3 regions of the Streptomyces sp. NPDC034086 genome follow, and region 1 is predicted to be linked to each of the others. Evidence: riboswitches for the same ligand, from Rfam matches in the RefSeq annotation. Region 1 holds a riboswitch; each other region holds the start of a gene.
The links. A riboswitch is a leader RNA that binds a small molecule or an ion and turns the genes downstream of it on or off. The one in region 1 is predicted to bind cyclic di-AMP.
Positions count from the first base shown of each region.

Region 2: linked by a shared signal. The riboswitch ahead of ACZ514_RS22690 (transglycosylase family protein) and the one ahead of ACZ514_RS14185 (M23 family metallopeptidase) in region 1 are both predicted to bind cyclic di-AMP.
Region 3: linked by a shared signal. The riboswitch ahead of ACZ514_RS01355 (LysM peptidoglycan-binding domain-containing M23 family metallopeptidase) and the one ahead of ACZ514_RS14185 (M23 family metallopeptidase) in region 1 are both predicted to bind cyclic di-AMP.

Region 1 is NZ_JBVISM010000004.1:319,094-326,797, reverse strand. It holds gene ACZ514_RS14200 (DNA gyrase/topoisomerase IV subunit A) at 1-146, opposite strand, end outside; gene ACZ514_RS14195 (M16 family metallopeptidase) at 372-1,724, shown strand; gene ACZ514_RS14190 (M16 family metallopeptidase) at 1,745-3,112, shown strand; cyclic di-AMP (ydaO/yuaA leader) riboswitch at 3,330-3,489, shown strand; gene ACZ514_RS14185 (M23 family metallopeptidase) at 3,502-4,305, shown strand; gene ACZ514_RS14180 (GntR family transcriptional regulator) at 4,513-5,178, shown strand; gene ACZ514_RS14175 (HPr family phosphocarrier protein) at 5,438-5,719, opposite strand; gene ACZ514_RS14170 (bifunctional acetate--CoA ligase family protein/GNAT family N-acetyltransferase) at 5,931-7,704, shown strand, end outside.
Region 2 is NZ_JBVISM010000010.1:161,434-169,137, forward strand. It holds gene ACZ514_RS22670 (nucleoside triphosphate pyrophosphohydrolase) at 1-655, shown strand, start outside; gene ACZ514_RS22675 (globin domain-containing protein) at 698-1,900, opposite strand; gene ACZ514_RS22680 (cytochrome P450 family protein) at 2,023-3,315, shown strand; gene ACZ514_RS22685 (LysM peptidoglycan-binding domain-containing protein) at 3,431-4,477, shown strand; cyclic di-AMP (ydaO/yuaA leader) riboswitch at 4,752-4,923, shown strand; gene ACZ514_RS22690 (transglycosylase family protein) at 4,926-5,660, shown strand; gene eno (phosphopyruvate hydratase) at 5,975-7,261, shown strand; gene ACZ514_RS22700 (FtsB family cell division protein) at 7,386-7,704, shown strand, end outside.
Region 3 is NZ_JBVISM010000001.1:288,421-296,124, forward strand. It holds gene hpnH (adenosyl-hopene transferase HpnH) at 1-489, shown strand, start outside; gene ACZ514_RS01345 (aspartate aminotransferase family protein) at 486-1,889, shown strand; gene ACZ514_RS01350 (tyrosine-protein phosphatase) at 1,965-2,783, opposite strand; cyclic di-AMP (ydaO/yuaA leader) riboswitch at 3,102-3,264, shown strand; gene ACZ514_RS01355 (LysM peptidoglycan-binding domain-containing M23 family metallopeptidase) at 3,269-4,282, shown strand; gene ACZ514_RS01360 (SGNH/GDSL hydrolase family protein) at 4,446-5,231, shown strand; gene ACZ514_RS01365 (MBL fold metallo-hydrolase) at 5,369-6,604, shown strand; gene ACZ514_RS01370 (alpha/beta fold hydrolase) at 6,652-7,512, opposite strand; gene ACZ514_RS01375 (oxygenase MpaB family protein) at 7,652-7,704, opposite strand, start outside.

The sequences.
Region 1 (7,704 bases):
TCCCGGGCGTCCGGCAGGGCGCGGGAGTAGATCACGGAGTAGGCGTACTCAAGGAAGGAGCCCTGCATCTCATCGACGACGTCGATGTCGAGGATCCTCTCCTCGAAGTCCTCCGGCGGCGGGGTCTTCGTGCTGCGGCGGGCCATCGCTGCGCGGCTCCTTAACCAAGGTTCGGGTGTACTGGGTGGATCTGGCGGGGTTGACGCGGACCATTGTGGCCCGACGCACCGACAACGCGGACTCCGACCCCGGGGGTCCCCCTTACGGAGTCGGGGGAGTGACCCGGGAACTTCTCCGGCCGTCGGTGCGCTTGCATACAGTGGCAGGTCTGACAGAAATCTCTGCATCGCGATCGAAGGGACCACATGCCCATGGGTCACACGGCCACAGCTCAGGCCGGCTCCGGCGGCCTGACAGCGACCGAGCACCGGCTGGCCAACGGCCTGCGCGTGGTGCTGTCCGAGGACCACCTCACTCCGGTCGCCGCCGTCTGCCTCTGGTACGACGTCGGCTCGCGCCATGAAGTCAAGGGGCGGACCGGTCTGGCTCACCTCTTCGAGCACCTGATGTTCCAGGGTTCGGCGAGCGTACCGGGCAACGGCCACTTCGAGCTCGTCCAGGGCGCCGGCGGCTCCCTCAACGGCACCACCAGCTTCGAGCGCACCAATTACTTCGAGACCATGCCGGCGCACCAGCTGGAACTCGCCCTGTGGCTGGAGGCGGACCGCATGGGCTCGCTGCTGGCCGCCCTGGACGAGGAGTCCATGGAGAACCAGCGCGACGTCGTCAAGAACGAGCGCCGCCAGCGCTACGACAACGTTCCGTACGGCACCGCGTTCGAGAAGCTGACCGCCCTCGCCTACCCGGAGGGCCACCCGTACCACCACACCCCGATCGGCTCGATGGCCGACCTGGACGCCGCCTCCCTGGAGGACGCGCGCAACTTCTTCCGTACGTACTACGCGCCCAACAACGCCGTGCTGTCGGTCGTGGGCGACATCGACCCCGAGCGGACGCTCGCCTGGATCGAGAAGTACTTCGGCACCATCCCGGCGCACGACGGCAAGCAGCCGCCGCGCGACGGCACGCTCCCCGAGATCATGGGCGGGCAGCTGCGCGAGGAGATCGTCGAGGAGGTCCCGGCGCGCGCGCTGATGGCCGCCTACCGCCTGCCGCACGACGGCACCCGCGAGTGCGACGCCGCCGACGTGGCCCTGACCGTGCTGGGCGGCGGCGAGTCCTCCCGCCTGCACAACCGCCTGGTGCGCCGCGACCAGACGGCCGTCGCGGCCGGCTTCGGCATGCTGCGGCTGGCCGGCGCGCCCTCGCTGGGCTGGCTGGACGTCAAGACCTCCAGCGGCGTCGAGGTGCCCGCCATCGAGGCGGCCGTGGACGAGGAGCTCGCGCGGTTCGCCGCCGAGGGCCCGACGGCCGAGGAGATGGAGCGGGCGCAGGCGCAGCTGGAGCGCGAGTGGCTGGACCGGCTGAGCACCGTGGCCGGACGGGCCGACGAACTGTGCCGCTTCGCGGTGCTGTTCGGCGACCCGCAGCTGGCCCTGACCGCCGTCCAGCGGGTGCTGGACGTCACCGCCGAGGAGGTGCAGGCCGTGGCCGCGGCCCGGCTGCGCCCCGACAACCGCGCGGTACTGGTCTACGAGCCGCTGGCCGGCGCCGAGGCCCACGAGACCGAGCAGCACGACGAGAACGAGGGGGCGGAGCAGTGAGCGACACCGCAGCCGTCACGATGACCTTCCACCCGCGGCCGCAGGCCGGCGAGGCGAAGCCGTGGGCCTTCCCGGCCCCCGAGCGCTCCACGCTCCCCAACGGCCTCACCCTGCTGCGCTGCCACCGCCCCGGCCAGCAGGTGGTGGCGGTCGAGGTCAACCTCGCCGCCCCGCTGGACGCCGAGCCCGAGAACCTCGACGGGGTGGCCACCATCATGGCCCGCGCCCTGTCGGAAGGCACCGACAAGCACTCCGCCGAGGAGTTCGCCGCCGAGCTGGAGCGCTGCGGCGCCACGCTCGACGCGCACGCCGACCACCCCGGCGTGCGCGTCTCACTGGAGGTCCCGGCCTCCCGGCTGCCCAAGGCGCTCGCGCTGCTCGCCGAGGCCCTGAGCGCGCCCGCCTTCGCCGACGCCGAGGTCGACCGCCTGGTGCGCAACCGGCTCGACGAGATCCCGCACGAGCTGGCCAACCCGCAGCGCCGCGCCGCCAAGGAGCTCTCCAAGGAGCTGTTCCCCGCGACGCTGCGCATGTCCCGCCCGCGCCAGGGCACCGAGGAGACGGTCGCGCGGATCGACGCCGGGGCCGTACGCGCCTTCTACGAGGCACACGTACGCCCCTCCACCACCACCGCGGTGGTGGTCGGCGACCTGAGCGGCATCGACCTGGACGCCCTGCTGGCGGACACCCTGGGCACGTGGACGGGTGACACGGCCGCGCCCCGCCCCGTCCCGCCGGTGACGGCCGACGACCGGGGCCGCGTGGTCATCGTGGACCGGCCGGGCGCCGTCCAGACGCAGTTGCTGATCGGCCGGATCGGCCCGGACCGGCACGACATCGTCTGGGCGCCGCAGGTGCTCGGCACCTACTGCCTCGGCGGCACCCTCACCTCCCGCCTGGACAAGGTGCTGCGCGAGGAGAAGGGCTACACGTACGGCGTGCGGGCCTTCGGGCAGGTGCTGCGTTCGACCGCCGACGGCAAGGGCGCCTCGATGCTCGCCATCAGCGGTTCGGTGGACACGCCCAACACCGGTCCCGCGCTGGAGGACCTGTGGAAGGTGCTGCGCACCCTCGCGGAGGGCGGACTGACCGACGCCGAGCGGGACGTGGCGGTGCAGAACCTGGTGGGCGTGGCCCCGCTGAAGTTCGAGACGGCCGCCTCGGTCGCCGGCACGCTCGCCGACCAGGTGGAGCAGGAGCTGCCGGACGACTACCAGGCGCGGCTGTACGCGCGGCTGGCCGAAACCGGTACGGCGGAGGCCACTTCGGCCGTGGTGAGCGCCTTCCCGGTGGACCGTCTGGTCACCATCCTGGTGGGCGACGCCGCGCAGATCGAGGAGCCCGTGCTGGCCCTCGGGATCGGCGAGGTCACCGTCGTTCCCAACTGAGCGGCGCACGGCCTGAGACGGGCCGCGACCGGCCCCGTTTCCAGGGGGCTTCGGCGGAACATCCGCCGAAGCCCCCTTTGTCCGTTTGGTGGAGTGGCTGCGTGTATGCGGTGTGGCGTACGCAACAAAAGCGCTCGTGTGTTTGGCGATTGACTGATGATCCGCCTAGCGTCGGCGGTGCTGTTCGTCAGTTCGTACCCGCCGCAACCGCGGCACCGGACAGCGATCGCCGAGTCCCCGTCAGGCGCGAGCCTGGGGAGCCGGGGACCCACATGCGTCCCTGGGGTGAATCGGACCCCCTCGCAAGAGGAGGCCCGTAGGAGACCTTCCTGCTCCGAACCCGTCAGCTAACCCGGTAGGCGAGAGGGAAGGAAAGGATCACCCCCTTCATGGCGTTTGGCAGTCGTGCCGCCGGCTCCGGCAAGCACCGTGGTTCCAGCCGTCTGAGCCGCAAGACCGCCGGCTACGCCGGCATCGCCGCCCTCGCCACCACGGGCGTCGTCGGCACCCTGGCCGCTCCGGCCTTCGCGGCGGACAACAGCGGTGCTCCGTCCATGGAGGACACCGGTCAGAACTCGATCGTCGTCGCCGACGGTCTGCAGGACGACATCGAGGTCCAGGCCGAGTCCCAGCAGCGCGCCGCCGAGGCCGTCGCCGCGCAGGCGCAGGCCGAGGCCGAGGCGAAGCAGCGGGCCGCCGAGGCCAAGCGTGCCGCCGAGGCCAAGGAGAAGGCCGAGCGCGAGGCCGCCGAGAAGGCCGCCCGGGAAGAGGCCCGCAAGCGCCTCAACACCTTCGTCTCCCCGATCGAAGGCTCGTACGTCAGCACCCAGTACGGCGCCGGCGGCGGCATGTGGTCCTCCGGCAGCCACACGGGCATCGACTTCCACGCGGACTCCGGCACCTCCGTGCGCGCGGTGGGCGCGGGCACCGTCGTCGAGGCCGGCTGGGGCGGCGCCTACGGCAACAACGTCGTGATCCGCCACAACGACGGCACGTACACGCAGTACGGCCACCTGAACTCGCTGAGCGTCTCCGCCGGCGAAACGGTCACCCCGGGCCAGCAGATCGGCCTGTCGGGCTCCACGGGCAACTCCAGCGGCCCGCACCTGCACTTCGAGGCCCGCACCGGCGCCACGTACGGCACGGACATCAACCCGCTGGCCTACCTGCGCAGCCACGGCGTGGGCATCTGACCCGCAGCGCTTCACCGAAGAAGGCCCCGGCTCACCGAGCCGGGGCCTTCTTCGTCGTTCCCTTATTCCGCCGCCGCCGCCGCTGCCGTCGCCGGCCGGGCATCGATCGTTTCGGATTTCCGGGCCCGCTCGGAAATCACCGCGTGGTGCAATAGAGTCGCAGCACGGCCACGATAAACCGAACCGAAACCCAGCGGAGGTCCGGCCTTGCGTATTCCGGCGCACGCGGTGTGCACAGCGATTCGCGACGACATCGTCTCCGGATTCTTCGGGCCGGGCGGCCGGCTCACCGAGGAGGTGCTCGCCCGCCGCTACGGGGTGTCGCGCGTCCCGGTCCGCGAGGCGCTGCGGACCCTGGAGTCCGAGGGCTTCGTCACCACCCGGCGGCACGCCGGGGCCTGCGTGGCCGAACCGACCGAGCAGGAGGCCGCCGACCTGCTGGAGCTGCGGACGCTGCTGGAACCGCTCGCCGCCTCCCGGGCCGCCCGGCGGCGCACCGACGGCCACCTGAAGGTGCTGCGCGGGCTGGTCAGGCTGGGCCGGGAGCGGGCCGGCCGGGGCCGGGGGGAGGACCTGCGCGCCCTGGGGAGCTGGTTCCACGAGACGCTGGCCCAGGCCTCGGGCAGCCCGGGGCTGATCGCCCTGCTGACGCAGACCCGGCACAAGATCGCCTGGCTGTACGTGGTGGAGGCCCCCGCGCAGCCCGTGGAGTGCTGGGCGGAGCACGGCGCGATCGTGGACGCGGTCGCGCGCGGGGACGCGGAGCGGGCCGGCGCCCTGACCGCGCTGCACGCGCAGAGGACGGCCGAGGCGTACCGGCCGAGGGTGAGGAATCCGCAACCTGCCGTCAACACGGCGAGCGCTCCGCATTAACACTTCCCGTATACAACGGAGGGATATCCGGGCGGTCCGTGCGATGCGGGATTTCCCCGGATTTCCCTTTCGGTATTGGTGCGCCGCGCTCCGGTTCCCTCGCGTCGAATTCGGAATTGCCCGGAGGTACGGAAAAGGCCCCGCCGTCATGCCGGCCGCCGCCGCGTCGACGTGGCCGGGGGCGCGGGAAAACGCGGAAGCCGCGTTCCCCGGCGTGGTGGGCGGGGACCGCGGCTTCCGGCTTACCGGACCCAAGGGGTCAGACGGTCTCGGGGAGCTCCTCGAGGCCCTCGGCGACCAGCTTCGCGAGGCGGTCGAGCGCGACGTCGGCGCCCTCGGCGTCGGAAGCAAGGACGATCTCCTCGCCGCCCTGGGCGCCCAGGCCCAGGACCGCCAGCATCGACGCGGCGTTGACGGGGTCGCCGCCCGCCTTCGCGATGGTCACCGGGACGCCGGAGGCGGTCGTCGCCCGGACGAAGATCGAGGCGGGACGAGCGTGCAGGCCCTCGGCCCAACCGACGTTGACGCGGCGCTCTGCCATGGTGATGCCCTTCAGGTTCTTGCGGTTGTCTAGACCAGTCTCTCACGCCGTCCGGAATGCTCGGGGCCGCCCTTCGGCGCGGATCCACCGCCGTTCGACCCTCCCCAGCTTGCACTGGTTCGCCCCGGTCCGCCGTATTCGCCGCGCCCTCGCCGGACGGCCCGTCCACCGCACCCGTACACCGGCCCGGGCCGCCCCTTAAGGTGACCCCATGACCACCGCGTCGGACCCCTCGTACCCGGCCCACTGGGAAGCGGACGTCGTGCTGCGCGACGGCGGCACGGCCCGGATCCGCCCCATCACCACCGAGGACGCGGGCCGCCTGGTCAGCTTCTACGAGCAGGTCTCGGACGAGTCGAAGTACTACCGCTTCTTCGCCCCCTACCCCCGCCTCTCGGACCGCGACGTCCGCCGCTTCACGCACCACGACTACGTGGACCGCGTCGGACTGGCCGCGACCATCGGCGGCGAGTTCATCGGCACCGTCCGCTTCGACCGCATCGGCCCCGACGGACGGCCCGCCTCCGCCCCCGCGGACGAGGCCGAGGTCGCCTTCCTCGTCCAGGACGCCCACCAGGGCCGCGGGGTCGCCTCCGCCCTCCTGGAGCACATCGGCGCGGTGGCCCGAGAGCGGGGCATCCGCAGGTTCGCGGCCGAGGTGCTCCCCGCCAACACCAAGATGATCAAGGTGTTCACGGACGTCGGCTACCAGCAGAAGCGCAGCTTCGAGGACGGCTCCGTCCACCTCACGCTCGACCTCGAACCCACCGCCGAGTCCCTCGCCGTCCAGCGCGCCCGCGAACAGCGCGCCGAGGCCCGCTCCGTGCAGCGCCTCCTCGCCCCCGGCTCCGTCGCGGTGATCGGAGTCAGCCGCTCCGGCGCGGGCGTGGGCGCCACCACCCTGCGCAACCTGCGCGACGGCGGCTTCCGCGGACACCTCTACGCCGTCAACGAGGCCCGCGCCCCCGGTATGGAGGGCGACCTCCTGGAAGGCGTACGCGCCTACCGCGGCCTCGCCGACATCGGAGCCCCCGTCGACCTCGCCGTGATCGCCGTCCCCGCCGCACGCGTCCCCGACGCCGTCGCCGCCTGCGGGGAGCACGGGGTGCAGGGGCTGGTGGTCCTGTCCGCCGGATACGGCGAGAGCGGCCCGGCCGGGCTCGCCCGCCAGCGGGAACTGGTGCGGCAGGTCCGTTCGTACGGGATGCGCCTCATCGGGCCCAACGCCTTCGGCGTGATCAACACCGCTCCGGAGGTGGAGCTGAACGCCTCGCTCGCCCCGGTCCCCGCCGGCGCGCGCGGCAGGATCGGCCTGTTCACCCAGTCCGGAGCCATCGGCATCGCCCTGCTGTCGGCCCTGCTGCGGCGCGGAGAGGGACTGTCGTCCTTCGTGTCGGCCGGGAACCGGGCCGACGTCTCCGGCAACGACATCCTCCAGTACTGGTACGAGGACGAGGCCACCGACGTGGCCCTCATGTACCTGGAGACCCTCGGCAACCCCCGCAAGTTCACCCGCCTCGCCCGCCGCACGGCCGCCGCCAAGCCGGTGGTCGTCGCCCGGGGCGGCCGCCACACCCCCGCCGGACACGTCGTCCCCGGCACCCGGCTCCCGGAGGCCACCGTCTCCGAGCTGCTCCGCCAGGCCGGCGTCATCCGCGTCGACACCATCACCGAGCTGGTCGACGTCGGTCTGCTGCTGGCCGGCCAGCCGCTCCCGGCCGGGCCCAGGGTGGCGATCCTCGGCAACTCCGAGTCCCTCGGCGTGCTCACCTACGACGCCTGCCTGACCGAGGGGCTGCGCCCGCTGCCCCCGCTCGACCTCACCACCGCCGCCGGTCCCGCCGACTTCCGTGCGGCACTGTGCGCCGCCCTCGCCTCCGGCGACTGCGACGCCGTCGTCGTCACCGCCATCCCGTCCGTGAGCGACCGCGAGCTGGCCGACGACCTCGCGCGGGCGCTGCGGCAGGCCGTCGCCGAGGTACCGG
Region 2 (7,704 bases), on a different contig from region 1:
CTCCTACGACCTGCCGGGCGCGCGGCTGCTGGATCTGGTGCAGGTCATGGACCGGGTGCGCCGCGAGTGCCCCTGGACCTCGCGGCAGACCCACGAGGGGCTGGTGAAGTACGCCCTCGAGGAGGCGTACGAGCTGGTCGATGCGATCGAGGACGGCGACCGGGACGCGCTGCGCGAGGAGCTCGGGGACGTCCTGCTCCAGGTGGTGTTCCACGCGCGCATCGCCGAGGAGGAGGGCGGCGGCGAGGACGACGAGGACGGCGCGGAGCCCTTCTCCATCGACGACGTCGCGGGCGACCTCGTCGACAAGCTGATCCGGCGCCATCCGCACGTGTTCGGGGACGCCACCGCAGACTCCCCGGACGACGTCCGCGCCCACTGGCAGGCCACGAAGGCGGTCGAGAAGCGGCGGGACTCGGTCACCGACGGGATCCCCCTCGGCCAGCCCGGCCTGGCGCTCGCGGCCAAGCTCGCGGGGCGGGCCCGTACGGGCGGGGTGGCCGTGGAGCTGCCCCGGGGCGAGGGCGTCGGGTACGAGCTGCTGGAGCTGGCGGCCCGCGCCGAGGCGTCGGGGACCGACCCCGAGACGGCGCTGCGCGCGGCGGCCCGCGTCTACCGGGACGCGATCCGGGCGGCCGAGGGGGCCGGCGGGTAAGCCGCCGGCCCGGCCCGCCGCCCCGGTTCGGTACGGGCGCGGTCAGTACGGGCGGGGGGCGCGGCCCGACGGGTCGTGCCAGTGCGGGGCCGAGCGGTGCAGGAACCATTCGCCGAAGCCCAGCGGCCGGCTGCCGGGCGCGCCCCCGAGGGGGACCGCGTCGTGGAAGAGCCGGTCGGGGCGGGCCCCGAGCTCCTCCAGGAGGTGGACGGTCTCCTCGACGAACGGGGCCGGCCCGCTGAGGTAGACGTCCTGCTCCCGCCACAGGCCGCGGTGGCCGAGCGCGGTCGCCAGCCGGGCGGTGGCCTGGTCGCGGTGCTGTCCCGGTGCGGGGGTGATGTAGGTGACGCCGAGCCAGGGGCAGGCGGCGGCGTGCCCGTCGATCAGGGGCCGGTCGTAGAGGTGCGCGGAGTCCCGGGCGACCACGAAGAGCCGTACGTCGTGGTCGGGAGGGTGCTGGACGAGTTCCTCCAGCAGGGCCCGTACGGGCGCCCAGCCGGTGCCGGCGGCGATGAGGGTGAGGGGGCGGTCCTCGCGGCGCAGGGTGAGCCGGCCGCCGGGGGCGCCGAGCCTCAGCACCTCGCCGGGCAGGACGTCGCGGACCAGGGCGGTGCTGAGCCGGCCGCCGTCGATCCGGCTGACGTGCAGGTCGACGGTGCCGTCGGGGCGGGGGGCGTTGCCGAGGGAGTACGTGCGCCAGGTGGCCGGGACGCGGTCGCTGCTCACGCTCACGTACTGGCCGGGCCGGTAGGGCAGCGGGAGGCGCGGGGAGAGGGTCAGGACGCCGATGTCCTCCCCGTACCGGAGGTGGCGCACCACGTCGGCGTCCCACCAGGGGGGTTCGTCGCTCTCGGCGGCGCCGGCGGTCATCGCGTCGGCGATCCAGCGGTAGGCCTCGGACCAGGCCTTCTCGACGGCCGGGGACCAGGCGGCGCCGGAGGTCTCGGCGAGGGCGGCGATGAGGCTGGTGCCGACGGCGGCGTAGTGCCCGGGGCCGACGAGGAACTTGCGGTGGTCGCGTCCGAGGTCGCGCAGATAGGGGAGGAGGGACCCGCTCTCCAGGTGGTCGACGACATGGGTCAGGGCGGCGAAGAGCCGGTCGCGCTGGCGCTCCATGTCCTCGGAGGAGGCCGGGAAGAGTTCGCGGAGCCCGGGGTTGTGCCAGAAGAGGTGGGAGTAGAAGTACTTGACCGCGTGTTCGGCCCGTCTCTCCACCACCGCGAAACTGCTTTTCAAGATCCTCACGTCCACAGGACCGACAGTAGGAACGCCGCCGAACCCGGCGTCAAGTGATCTCCGATCTGCGGACAGCCGCGACGAAGCGGCCATATGGGATGACCGGTGGCGGGCCGGGATACGGTCGACGGGTGCACGATCAGACCCCCGCCGCCCCGTCCGACCCGTCCCGCCCCCAGGGCCCGACGCTCTTCGACTGGGAGTTCGCGACCGACCCCTACCCCGCCTACGCCTGGCTGCGCGAGCACTCCCCGGTGCACCGCACCAGGCTGCCCAGCGGGGTGGAGGCCTGGCTGGTGACCCGGTACGCGGACGCCCGCCAGGCCCTCGCCGACCAGCGGCTGAGCAAGAACCCGGCGCACCACGCGGAGCCGGCGCACGCCAAGGGCAAGACCGGGATCCCGGGGGAGCGCAAGGCGGAGCTGATGACGCACCTGCTGAACATCGACCCGCCGGACCACACCCGGCTGCGGCGGCTGGTGTCGAAAGCGTTCACCCCGCGCCGCGTGGCCGAGTTCACCCCGCGCGTGCAGGAGCTGACCGACCACCTCATCGACCGGATCGTGGAGAGGGCGCGGACCGAGGGGAAGGGCGAGGCGGACCTCATCCACGAGTTCGCCTTCCCCCTCCCCATCTACGCCATCTGCGAGATGCTCGGCGTACCGCGCGAGGACCAGGACGACTTCCGGGACTGGGCCGGGATGATGATCCGGCACGGGGGCGGACCGCGCGGCGGGGTGGCCCGCTCGGTGAAGCGGATGCGCACCTACCTCGGGGAACTCATCCACCGCAAGCGGGACGATCTGGGCAATGACCTCATCTCCGACCTGATCCGGGCGAGTGACCACGGAGACCACCTCACGGAGGCCGAGGCCACGGCGATGGCCTTCATCCTGCTCTTCGCCGGCTTCGAGACGACCGTGAACCTCATCGGCAACGGCATCCACTCCCTCTTCATGAACCCGGACCAGCGCGAACGCCTGCAGGCCTCCCTCGCGGCCGGGGAGAGCGCGCTGCTGGAGACCGGCGTCGAGGAACTGCTGCGCTACGACGGCCCCGTGGAGCTCGCCACCTGGCGGTTCGCCACCCGGCCGCTGACCCTCGGCGGCCGGGACATCGCGGCCGGGGACCCCGTACTGGTGGTCCTCGCGGCGGCCGACCGCGATCCGGAGCGGTTCGCCGACCCGGACACCCTCGACCTCTCCCGGAGTGACAATCAGCACCTCGGATACGGCCACGGGATCCACTACTGCCTCGGTGCCCCGCTCGCCCGTCTCGAAGGCCAGACGGCGCTCGGGACTTTGCTGAAGCGTCTGCCGGATCTGGAACTTGCCGTTCCCCCCACGGACCTGCGCTGGCGCGGCGGGCTCATCATGCGCGGCCTGCGCACCCTCCCGGTCCGCTTCACAGTCCCGAACGCCTGAGGGCGCGAGCGAAGCGGAACTGACCGCTCGTCAGTCCGCTCCCGAACTTGTGACATCCGTTCGAAGGCGGCTAGGTTCTGCCGTTACCCCGCCGTTATACGAAAGGTGCAGTCTCATGCTTCCCGGGAACGGCCGCCACAGACGCCCCCGCCAGGTACCCGCGATCGTCGTCACCGCAGGAGTCACCGGCTCCGCGCTGGCCATGCCGCTGCTCGCCGCCACCGGCGCGAGCGCGGCCGACACCGCCACGTGGGACAAGGTCGCCGACTGCGAGAGCGGCGGCACCTGGAGCGCGAACTCCGGCAGCGGCGCCTACGGCGGGCTGCAGTTCACGCTGGAGCAGTGGAAGAACGCGGGCGGACTCGCGTACGCCGAGCGCCCGGACCTCGCCAGCCGCTCCCAGCAGATAGCGGTCGCCGAACGGGTGCTGGCCTCCCAGGGCCCCCAGGCGTGGCCGCTGTGCTCCGCCTCGGCCGGGCTGACCCAGCAGGGGCCGAAGCCCGAGGTGGACCCGGGCGACAACAAGAACCCCGGACCCGTCGCGCCCACCCCGACCCGGCCGGACGAATCGGTGCCGGTCACCGGCAAGGGCAAGCCCTCCACGGACTTCGGGGCCCCCACCCCGGCGCCGAACGCCCCGTCCACCGGCCCGAGCGTGCTGCCGGACTACCCGCTCGGCCCCTCCAGCGGACTGCCCGTCATGCCCGAGCCGGACTTCACCGGGCAGCCCACCACGCCCCCGGTCTCCCCGACCGCCCCGGGCACCCCCGTCGCCCCGGTCTCCCCGACGGCGCCCGGCACCCCCGCCTCCCCGACCGGCCCGACGGCCCCGGCCGTCCCGGGCCTCACGCCGACCGCCCCGGCCGTCCCGGGCGCCCCGTCCGGCACGCCGTCGGCCGCCCCGGCCGCCGAGACGGGCGACGGCGGGGGCAAGCACCGCGGCCCGGCCGCCGTCGAGCTGCCGGCGGCGCCTGGCACGGCGTCAGCCGCCGCCGGCGACCCCACGTACACCGTGAAGCCGGGCGACAGCCTCGCGGCCATCGCGGACGCCAAGGGGCTCAAGGGGGGCTGGAACGAGCTCTACAAGGCCAACGAGCAGGTCATCGGCGGGGACGCGGACCTCATCAAGCCGGGCCAGAACCTGGATCTAACCAAGGAATAGGGGCAGTTCGGGCATCCAATAAGACTTGAATGTCCGTTATCGGCAAATGAGACATGCATCTCTTCCGGTCAACTGGCGTGTCTCGTTCCGGAACTTCCGTAAACCCCGCTCCGACCTGCGCAAACGCGCCTTTGAGGAACGCAAGTAGGCCGGTTTCTCCCCAAAATCACACGTTGAACATCGGGGAGAGACCTGTCTACCTTCTGAATCGCTCGCCACCGCGGGCTCCTTCGACCGCATCGCCGAATCCTGCCGGCGGACGGAGGGAACAGTCGTCGCGCAAGCGCCGAAGGCAGGAGCGGGGGAACCAAGGTAGGCGCCGGGAGAGGCCGTTGGGATACGGCCGCGTACCGGCTAGGGGTGAAGACACGCGCCGCGCCGCGTGACCGGGCAACTCATCCGCCCGAACCCGACAGCTCACCTCGAAGGCGTCGGTGAGGAGAAATCCATGCTGCTTTCCGGCAAGGGCAAGCACCGCCGCGGCTCCAAGGCCGTCCGCATCGTCACGCTCGCCGGTGTCGCCGGTGTCGCCGTCGCGGCCCCGCTGATGGCCGCGGGCACCGCCAGCGCCGCCACCGCGTCCGAGTGGGACAAGGTCGCCGCCTGCGAGTCCGGCGGCAACTGGTCCATCAACACCGGCAACGGCTACTACGGCGGCCTGCAGTTCTCGGCCTCCACCTGGGCGGCGTACGGCGGCAAGGCCTACGCCTCGCAGGCCAACCAGGCCAGCAAGGCCCAGCAGATAGCCATCGCCGAGAAGGTCCTCAAGGGCCAGGGCAAGGGCGCCTGGCCGCACTGCGGCGTCGGCCTGTCCAACTCCGCGTACAACGGCGGCGGCACGGCCACCCCGGCCAAGCCGAAGCCCGCCACCAAGCCCGCTCCGGCCAAGCCGGCCCCGGCCAAGCCCGCCCCGGCGAAGCCGTCCACGCCGAAGGCCGACACCGAGACCAAGGGCTCCGGCTCCGGCTCGGGCAACTGGACCCCGTCCAAGCCGTCGACCCCGAAGACCGAGGCCCCGAAGACGGGCAACGGCTCCTACGTGGTCAAGGAGGGCGACACCCTCGGCACCATCGCCGACGCCCACAAGATCAAGGGCGGCTGGGAGAAGCTCTTCGAGCTCAACAAGGACACCGTCTCCGACGCCGACCTGATCTTCCCGGGCCAGAAGCTGAAGCTCGCCTGAACGTCCGCGTAACTCCCGCGGCACCCCACGGCATCCCCACCGCCCGGCGCGTACCCCTACGCGCCGGGCGGCGGCATGTCGTGCGCCGGTACCCGCATACCGGAACCGGACCTCCGGCTTCCGAGCCCCGGACGACCGCGGAACGCGCGGGAGCGAGGGCCCTATGTCCCGGAAGGCGCGCATTCGGCACCTTTTTCGTCCCAGGACCCGGGCGGTCGGGCAGCCCACCGCCCCGAGCCGGTTAGGCTCTAGTCGGCAGGGCCGTCCCACGGCCCCCGCGCCACCGCACACCCAGCGTCACATCCCAGAAGGAGATGCTCGTGCCGTCCATCGACGTCGTCGTAGCCCGGGAAATCCTGGACTCCCGAGGCAACCCCACGGTCGAGGTCGAGGTGGGCCTCGACGACGGCAGCACCGGCCGTGCTGCCGTTCCGTCCGGCGCCTCCACCGGTGCCTTCGAGGCCATCGAGCTCCGTGACGGTGACCCCAACCGTTACATGGGCAAGGGCGTGGAGAAGGCCGTCCTCGCCGTCATCGAGCAGATCGGCCCGGAGCTCGTCGGCTACGACGCCACCGAGCAGCGCCTGATCGACCAGGCCATGTTCGACCTCGACGCCACCGACAACAAGGGCTCGCTCGGCGCCAACGCCATCCTCGGCGTCTCCCTGGCCGTCGCGCACGCCGCGTCCGAGGCCTCGGACCTGCCGCTGTTCCGCTACCTCGGCGGCCCGAACGCGCACCTGCTGCCCGTTCCGATGATGAACATCCTCAACGGTGGGTCGCACGCCGACTCCAACGTCGACATCCAGGAGTTCATGATCGCCCCGATCGGCGCGGAGTCCTTCTCCGAGGCGCTGCGCTGGGGTGCCGAGGTCTACCACACCCTCAAGAAGGTCCTGCACACCAAGGGCCTGTCCACCGGCCTGGGCGACGAGGGCGGCTTCGCCCCGAACCTGGAGTCCAACCGCGCCGCGCTCGACCTCATCATCGAGGCCGTCAAGCAGGCCGGTTACACCCCGGGCAAGGACATCGCGCTCGCGCTCGACGTCGCCGCGTCCGAGTTCTACAAGGACGGCAAGTACGAGTTCGAGGGCCAGTCCCGCTCGGCCGCCGAGATGACCGACTACTACGCCGAGCTCGTCGACGCGTACCCGCTCGTCTCCATCGAGGACCCGCTGTTCGAGGACGACTGGGCCGGCTGGAAGACCATCACCGACCGCCTGGGCTCCAAGGTCCAGATCGTCGGCGACGACCTCTTCGTCACCAACCCGGAGCGCCTCGCCCGCGGCATCGAGGAGGGCTCCGCCAACGCCCTGCTCGTGAAGGTGAACCAGATCGGTTCCCTGACCGAGACCCTCGACGCCGTCGAGATGGCCCAGCGCAACGGCTTCAAGTGCATGATGTCGCACCGCTCCGGCGAGACCGAGGACGTCACCATCGCCGACCTCGCCGTCGCCGTGAACTGCGGTCAGATCAAGACCGGCGCCCCGGCCCGCTCGGACCGCGTCGCCAAGTACAACCAGCTGCTGCGCATCGAGGAGATCCTCGACGACGCCGCCGTGTACGCCGGCCGCAGCGCCTTCCCGCGCTTCAAGGGCTGACACGCCTTCAGGGCGCGGCCCCTCGGGACACCCCCTGGGGCTGAGCCTCCGTACGTCCCCGCACTCGGTCCCGTACCGTGGGCGGGGACGTATTGCGTAGTGCGCGCACAGGGGAGGCGGGGCCATGACCGGGAACCGGGACCGGTTCTCCACCTTCTCGACGGCGACCCGGCTCAGGCAGCTCGGCGAACGGACCGCGGCCCACGTCTACCGCTCGCAGTCCCGCCGGCACATCCGCCGCAGCCGGCTCACCGGCCGGGCGGCGCTGCTGGTGCTCGTCCTCTGTACGCTGGTCGTCGCCCTCGCGTATCCGATGCGCCAGTACGTCTCCCAGCGCTCGGAGATCACGGACCAGCAGCGGGCCGCCGACACCGCGCGCAAGCGCCTCGAACAGCTCCGCGACGAGAAGGCCCGCTGGCAGGACCCCGCCTACGCGGAGCAGC
Region 3 (7,704 bases), on a different contig from region 1:
GAGGTCCTGAACTTCCTCAATGACGACCTCCAGGTCGACGAGATGATGATCTCGCCCGCCTACGCCTACGAGAAGGCACCCGACCAGGAGCACTTCCTGGGCGTCGAACAGACCCGGGAACTCTTCAGGAAGGCCTTCGCCGGCGGCAACCGGCGCCGCTGGCGGCTCAACCACTCCCCGCTCTTCCTCGACTTCCTCGAAGGCAAGGCGGATTTCCCCTGCACCGCCTGGGCCATTCCCAATTACTCGCTCTTCGGCTGGCAGCGCCCCTGCTACCTGATGAGCGACGGCTACGTGCCCACGTACCGGGAGCTGATCGAGGACACCGACTGGAGCAAGTACGGCCGCGGCAAGGACCCCCGCTGCGCGAACTGCATGGCGCACTGCGGCTACGAGCCCACCGCCGTCCTCGCCACCATGGGATCCCTGAAGGAGTCCCTGCGCGCCGCCCGCGAGACGGTGGGCGGAAACAGGGAACCGTCGGCATGACCCCCGGACAGGACGGGCGCCCGGGCTTCGACCTCGCCGCGCTGCTCGCCGAGCGCGGCGGGGAGCGCTACGAGCTGCACGCCCGCCACCTCAACCACCAGCTGCCCCGCATGCTGCACACCATCGGCTTCGACAAGGTCTACGAGCGGGCCGAGGGAGCCCACTTCTGGGACGCCGAGGGCAACGACTACCTCGACATGCTCGCCGGGTTCGGGGTGATGGGCCTCGGCCGTCACCATCCGGTGGTCCGCCAGGCCCTGCACGACGTCCTGGACGCCCAGCTCGCCGACCTGACCCGCTTCGACTGCCAGCCGCTGCCCGGGCTGCTGGCCGAGAAGCTGCTCTCGTACAGCCCGCACCTCGACCGCGTCTTCTTCGGCAACAGCGGCACGGAGGCGGTGGAGACCGCCCTGAAGTTCGCCCGGTACGCCACCGGACGGCCCAGGATCCTCTACTGCGACCACGCCTTCCACGGGCTGACCACGGGCTCGCTGTCGGTCAACGGCGAAGCGGGCTTCCGCGACGGATTCGCCCCGCTGCTGCCCGACACGAAGATCGCGCTCGGGGACCTGGCGGCGCTCGAACGGGAACTCGCGCGCGGCGACGTGGCCGCCTTCGTGGTGGAACCGGTCCAGGGCAAGGGGGTGCACGCGGCCCCGCCCGGCTTCCTGCTCGCCGCACAGGAACTGCTGCACCGGCACAAGGCGCTGCTCATCGCCGACGAGGTGCAGACCGGCCTCGGACGGACCGGGGACTTCTACGCGTACCAGCACGAGCCCGGGGTGGAACCGGACCTGGTGTGCGTGGCCAAGGCCCTCTCCGGCGGCTACGTGCCCGTCGGCGCGACCCTGGGCAAGGACTGGATCTTCCAGAAGGTGTACTCGTCCATGGACCGGGTGCTGGTGCACTCGGCCAGCTTCGGCTCCAACGCCCAGGCGATGGCGGCCGGGCTCGCGGTGCTGTCGGTCATGGAGGACGAGGAGGTGGTGGCCAACGCCCGGGCCATGGGCGACCTGCTGCGCGGACGCCTCGCGGCGCTCGTGGACCGGTACGAGCTGCTGCACGAGGTGCGCGGGCGCGGGCTGATGATCGGCATCGAGTTCGGCAGGCCCTCCTCCCTCGGCCTGCGCAGCCGCTGGGCGGTGCTCCAGGCGGCCCGCAAGGGGCTGTTCGCCCAGATGGTCGTGGTGCCGCTGCTGCGCAGGCACCGGATCCTCACCCAGGTCTCCGGGGACCACCTGGAGGTCATCAAGCTCATCCCGCCGCTCATCGTGGACGAGGCGGACGTGGAGAGGTTCGTCGGTGCCTTCGAGGAGGTCATGGACGAGGCGCACGGCGGGGGCGGGCTCATGTGGGACTTCGGCAGGACCCTGATGAAGCAGGCGGTCGGCAACCGCTGAGCCGCCGGCCGGAGGGGTCCGTCCATGGCCCCTCCGGCCGCCGCCCGGCCTCTTGGCCGCCGTCCGGCCCCGCGCTCAGTCCAGGAGCCGGTCCCGCAGCCGCTCCAGGGTCTCGGGGGCCAGCGCGAGCCCCTCGGCGAGGTAGCGGTCCACGCCGCCCCAGCGTTCGTCGATGGCCGTGAAGGCCTCGAGCAGGTACTCCGCGCGGGCGTCGAAGAGCGGCGCCAGCAGTTCCATCACCTCGGGGGAGCGGGCTTCGGGCGCGTCGCTGCCCCGGCGCACCCGGTAGCGGTTGTGCGGGGCGCTGGACTCCAGGTAGTCCGCCACGATCGCCTCCCGCTCCACGCCCAGGGCGAGCAGCGTCACCGCGACCGACAGCCCCGCCCGGTCCTTGCCGGCGGCGCAGTGCATGAGCGCCGGGACGCTGTCCAGCGCGAGGGCGTGCACGACGCGGCTCTGTTCGGCGGTGCGGGTGTGGATGATCGTGCGGTACGACTCCCTCATGCGGGCGGCCGCCCCGCCCCCGCCCAGGAGTCCGCGGAGCTGGTCCAGTTCGCCGTCGCGGACCATCTTCCAGAATGCGCGGCCGTCGGCGGGGTCAGTGAGCGGGATGTTCACATTGCGCACGCCGGGCAGTTCGACGTCCGGGCCCTCCAGGGCCTGGTCGGCCGCGTTGCGGAAGTCGAAGACGGTGTGCAGACCCAGCGATCCGAGGAACTCTGCGTCGGTTTCGGTGGCATGCGCCAGATGTCCGCTTCGGAACAGTCGTCCCACCCTGACCCTCCGTCCGTCGGTGGTCGGCAATCCGCCCACGTCACGGAAGTTGCGCACTCCGGCCAGCTCCGCGCCGGGCTGGTGTCCGGCCGGAAGGGGGTGGGGTATCTGCTGGGTCACGTGTACTCCTCCGCGTGGTCCTGTGGTGTCCGAATTGATCCGGTTGGGAGCAACTTGCCGTTTGTGGAGGCGAGATCGGGCGGGGCCCCGTGAGCCAGATCATACGGTGACCGTGCGTGCCTGATCGCGGAAACCGAATTGCCTTGTGGAGGGGGATGTTGATGGTGCGGAATGGACACAGGGTGACCGGAATTCCATTGATCCTTCGTCTCTGTGATTCCGTCAGGTAATTCACGGCTTGTTGCCCGGCGCCCCGCTCGATTACCTTCGCGATCGATCCGGGTGGACCGCCTAATCCTGCCGCCGCCCGGGAACCGCACCCGACCATCGCGCGCGGCAGGAGCGGGGGAACCAGGTAGGCCGCTGTTCCGGGGCGTTTCCGGCACAGCTAGGGGTGAAGCCGAACCCGTGCTCCGCACGTACGGCCGGACATCTCCAGTCCGAACCCGACAGCTCACCTCGCAGGCGCCGGAGAGGAATCCGCCATGCCCGCAAAGGGTAAGCACCGACGTCCGAAGTCCCGTTCGATATCCCGCGGTCTCGCCGCCGCCGGAACCGGCGGAGCGGCCCTCGCGCTCCCGCTGATGGGTGCCGCCGGCGCCCACGCCGCCCCGGGTGCCGCCCCGGCCGAGGCCGCCCCCGCGCAGAGCGCGCGGGTCCCCGAAGCCCTCCCGGCGCAGGCCCCCGCCGCCGCGCCCACCGTCTACACGGTCGTGCCGGGCGACTACCTCTCCAAGATCGCCGCCGAGCGCCGGCTGGACGGCGGCTGGGAGCGCCTGTACGCCGACAACCGCGAGGCCGTCGGCGCCGACCCCTCCCTCATCCACCCGGGCCTGAAGCTCACCATCGGCGGGGGCCGGGGCGCCGCCCCCGCCCCCGCCCCGAAGGCCCCTGCGGCCCCGGCCGAGGGATCCTCGAGCGGCGCTCCGGCCGCCTCCGAGGGCAAGACCGGCGGGAGCACGTCCCCGAAGGGCACCGCGCAGGGCGCGGCCAAGGGCTCCGGCGGCAAGGCCACCCGCGCCTCCGGCGGTACGGCCGCCACGGGCTCGGGCGCCGCGGCCAAGAGCGAGAAGGCCCCCGCGCCCGCCGGCGCCTCCGGGTTCACCGCCCCCGTCACCGGTGGCGTCTCCACGCAGTACCGGGCGAGCGGAGCCATGTGGTCCTCCGGTTACCACACGGGCGTCGACTTCATCGCGCGCACCGGTACCACCGTGCGGGCCGTCGGCGCCGGAACCGTCGTTTCCGCAGGCTGGGGCGGCGCGTACGGCAACGAGGTCGTCATCCGGCACGCCGACGGCAAGTACTCCCAGTACGCCCACCTCTCCTCGCTGTCCGTCTCGGTGGGCCAGAGCGTCACCGGCGGCCAGACCGTCGGCCTCTCCGGCGCGACCGGCAACGTGACCGGCCCGCACCTCCACTTCGAGATCCGGACGGGTCCCTCCTACGGCGCCGACATCGACCCGCTCGCCTACCTCCGCTCCAAGGGCGTGAGCATCTGACGGCACCCGCCGTCGGCACGGTGACGCGCGCGGGGCCGGGACCCGAGGGGGGTCCCGGCCCCGCGTGTACTTATTCCTTATCCCCCGCGTGGTATAGATCACGGCCCGTCAACCCCTCATTACGTTGGCGTAGGTTGGTTGCCAAGGTGAAGGATGTCTTCCCGTGGCAGCGACGAAGACGACACTGAAGACCATCGGCTCGTACGCGGCGATCGGGGACAGCTTCACCGAGGGCGTGGGGGACCCGGGACCCGGGGATTCTTATCTCGGCTGGGCGGACCGGCTCGCCGTGCTCCTGGCCGACCAGCGCGACGAGCACGACTTCCGCTACGCGAATCTGGCGGTGCGGGGCAAAGTCCTCGACCAGATCGTGGCCGACCAGGTCCCCAGGGCCAAGCAACTCGCTCCGGACCTCGTCAGCTTCTGCGCGGGCGGCAACGACATCATCCGCCCCGGCAGCGACCCGGACGACGTCGCGGAACGGTTCGAGGCGGCCGTGGCCGACCTCACGCGTTCCGTCGGCCTGGTGATGGTGACGACCGGCTTCGACACCCGGGGCGTGCCGGTCCTCAAGCACCTGCGCGGCAAGGTCGCGACGTACAGCGCGCACGTCCGCGCCATCGCCGACCGGTACGGCTGCCCCGTGCTCGACCTCTGGTCCCTGAAGTCCGTACAGGACCGGCGGGCCTGGGACGGCGACCGGCTCCACCTCTCGCCCGAGGGGCACACCCGCGTCGCGCTGCGCGCCGCGCAGGTCCTCGGCTACGAGGTGCCGACCGATCCGGACCAGCCCTGGCCGCCCGTCCCGCCGCGCGGTTCGGTGGACGTGACCCGCGACAACATCCAGTGGGCGCGCGAGCACCTCGTGCCGTGGATCGGCCGCCGGCTGCGCGGGGAGTCCTCCGGCGACCACGTCGAGGCCAAGCGCCCGGACCTGCTGCCGCTGTAGCGCGGACGCGGGGGAGGGGCGGGGTGACGGTGACGACACCGGCCCGGCCCGGCGCGGCGGAATCCTCCGGGGCCGGTGGGCGTTGGGAAGGTCGTAGTCGTACGACCGTCCCTGCCTGCACCTTCCCAGGAGGCGCCTTGACCGGCTCCCTTCCCCTGCGTCCCCGGCTGCGCGCCCTGCGGCCCGAAACCTTCGGCGCGGACCCCTCCGGCGCACGGCTGGAGCGGATCCTCCGCTCGCCGAACTTCGCCGACGGCGTCTTCCGGAACCCGGTCGGGGCGCGGATCAGGCCCTCCGGGTCGATGGCGGAGTTCGCGAAGACCTACTTCGACAAGGCGCAGCGGGTCCGGCGCAGCCCCGGCGCGCCGATCCCCGTGCACCCGACCACCCTCGCCGACCTGGCCAGGCCGCCGGCGAGCGGGCTGCGCCTGACCTGGATGGGCCACTCCAGCGTGCTCGCCGAGATCGACGGCCGCCGCGTGCTCTTCGACCCCGTGTGGGGCGAGCGCTGCTCGCCCTTCCCCTTCGCCGGGCCCAAGCGGCTCCATCCGGTCCCCGTGCCCCTGGCCTCGCTGGGCGCCGTCGACGTCGTCGTGATCTCCCACGACCACTACGACCACCTCGACCTCCCCACCATCAAGGCCCTCGCCGGCACGGACACGGTCTTCGCGGTCCCCCTCGGCGTCGGCGCGCACCTCGAGCGCTGGGGCGTCTCCCCGGACCGGATGCGCGAGCTGGACTGGAACGAGGCCACCGAGGTCGCCGGGCTCACCCTGACCGCCACCCCCGCCCGGCACTTCTGCGGACGGGGGCTGCGCAACCAGCAGTTCACCCTGTGGGCCTCCTGGGTCGTGAGCAGCGGCGAGCACCGGATCTTCCACAGCGGTGACACCGGCTACTTCCCCGGCTTCAAGGAGATCGGCGCCGAGCACGGGCCGTTCGACGCCACGATGATCCAGATCGGCGCCTACTCCGAGCACTGGCCCGAGAACCACACGGACTACACCCCGCTGCCGGGCGGGTGGCCGGACATCCACATGACCCCCGAGGAAGGCGTCCGGGCCCACCTCGACCTGCAGGGCTCCGAGCCGCACGGCGTGCTGCTGCCGATCCACTGGGGCACCTTCAACCTGGCCTTCCACGCCTGGGCGGAGCCGGGCGAGTGGACGGTCGACGCCGCCGGGGAGGCGGGCCAGCCGGTGGCGCTCCCCCGTCCCGGCGAGCCCTTCGAGCCCGCCGGGACGCTGCCGGTGGAGCCGTGGTGGCGTCCCGTCTCGCACCCGATCGCGCGGCCGTGGCGTCGCCCCGCGCCGGTGGAACGCGCTCCGGAGGAGTCGCGGGCGGGGGACCTGGACCTCGCCGACGAGCGGTAACGGCGCGGGGGCGCGGCTGCTCCGGGCCCCCGGGGGCCGGTCGGCCCCTACGGCCGCCGGTCCGCCCGGGCGGCATGGGTGAGGACCGCTTCGGCCAGTCGCGGGAGCCGGGCCCGCGGGAGGGCGTGGCCCATGCCGGGCATCTCGACGAGGCGGGAGCAGGCGATCGTCCGGGCGAGGTGGCGGGCGTGCGCCGGGGGGAACACGGGTTCCGCGTCGGCGGAGGTGATCAGCGTGGGCACCTCGTTGCGGGCCAGCTGCTCGGTGCGGTCCATGCCGGCATGGTCGGCGCGCCCGTGGGTCATGGGGGCGTCGTACCGGCCCGCGTGCGCGATGATCCGGCGTTCCAGCGCGCGGAACTCCTCGGGGTCGAAGGGCGTGCCGGTGCCGTTGAGGGCCCGCCAGTGCCCGACCCTGCGGTCGAGTTCCGCTTCGAGGCCGCGGTCCTCCCAGGGGGTCGCCCAGATGCCGAGGATCTCCGGGTCGATGCCCGGCAGCTCCTCGTCGGGGGCGCGGCTGCTCAGCGCGCAGGTTCCGATCAGGGTGGCGCTGATGACCCGTTCGGGGTGGTCGGCCATGAGCAGCTGGGTCAGCATGCCGCCCAGGGACATGCCGACCACATGGGCACGGTCCACCCCGTGGGCGTCGAGGACGGCGACGATGTCCTCGGCCAGGTCGAGGACGCGGTAGGGGTGCGCGTCGAAGGACCAGCTGGAGCGCCCGGTGTCGCGGTGGTCGTACCGGATGACGCGGTACTGCCGCGCGAGTGCCGCGACCAGTTCGTCGGGCCACCCCAGGCCCGAGGCGCCGGCCCCCATGACCAGCAGCAGGGCCGGGTTCCGGGGATCGCCGTGCTCCTGCGCCCACAGCCGCACCTCGGCGCTGACGGGGATCGTTCGCTGCTTCACGGGCCCTCCTTGGAGACGAGACGTTCCGTCTTATTGTTTCGGTGATCAGTGTGCCGGAGGTGCGGAAGTGCGTCAATACGAGACGTCGCGTCTTGTCGCGGGGGCTGCCGGAAACGGGCGCCGCCCCAGCCGCGCTCCGTCAGCGGACCCCTTGCGGACCGGACGGGTCCGACGGCGGGGGCGGATACAGCA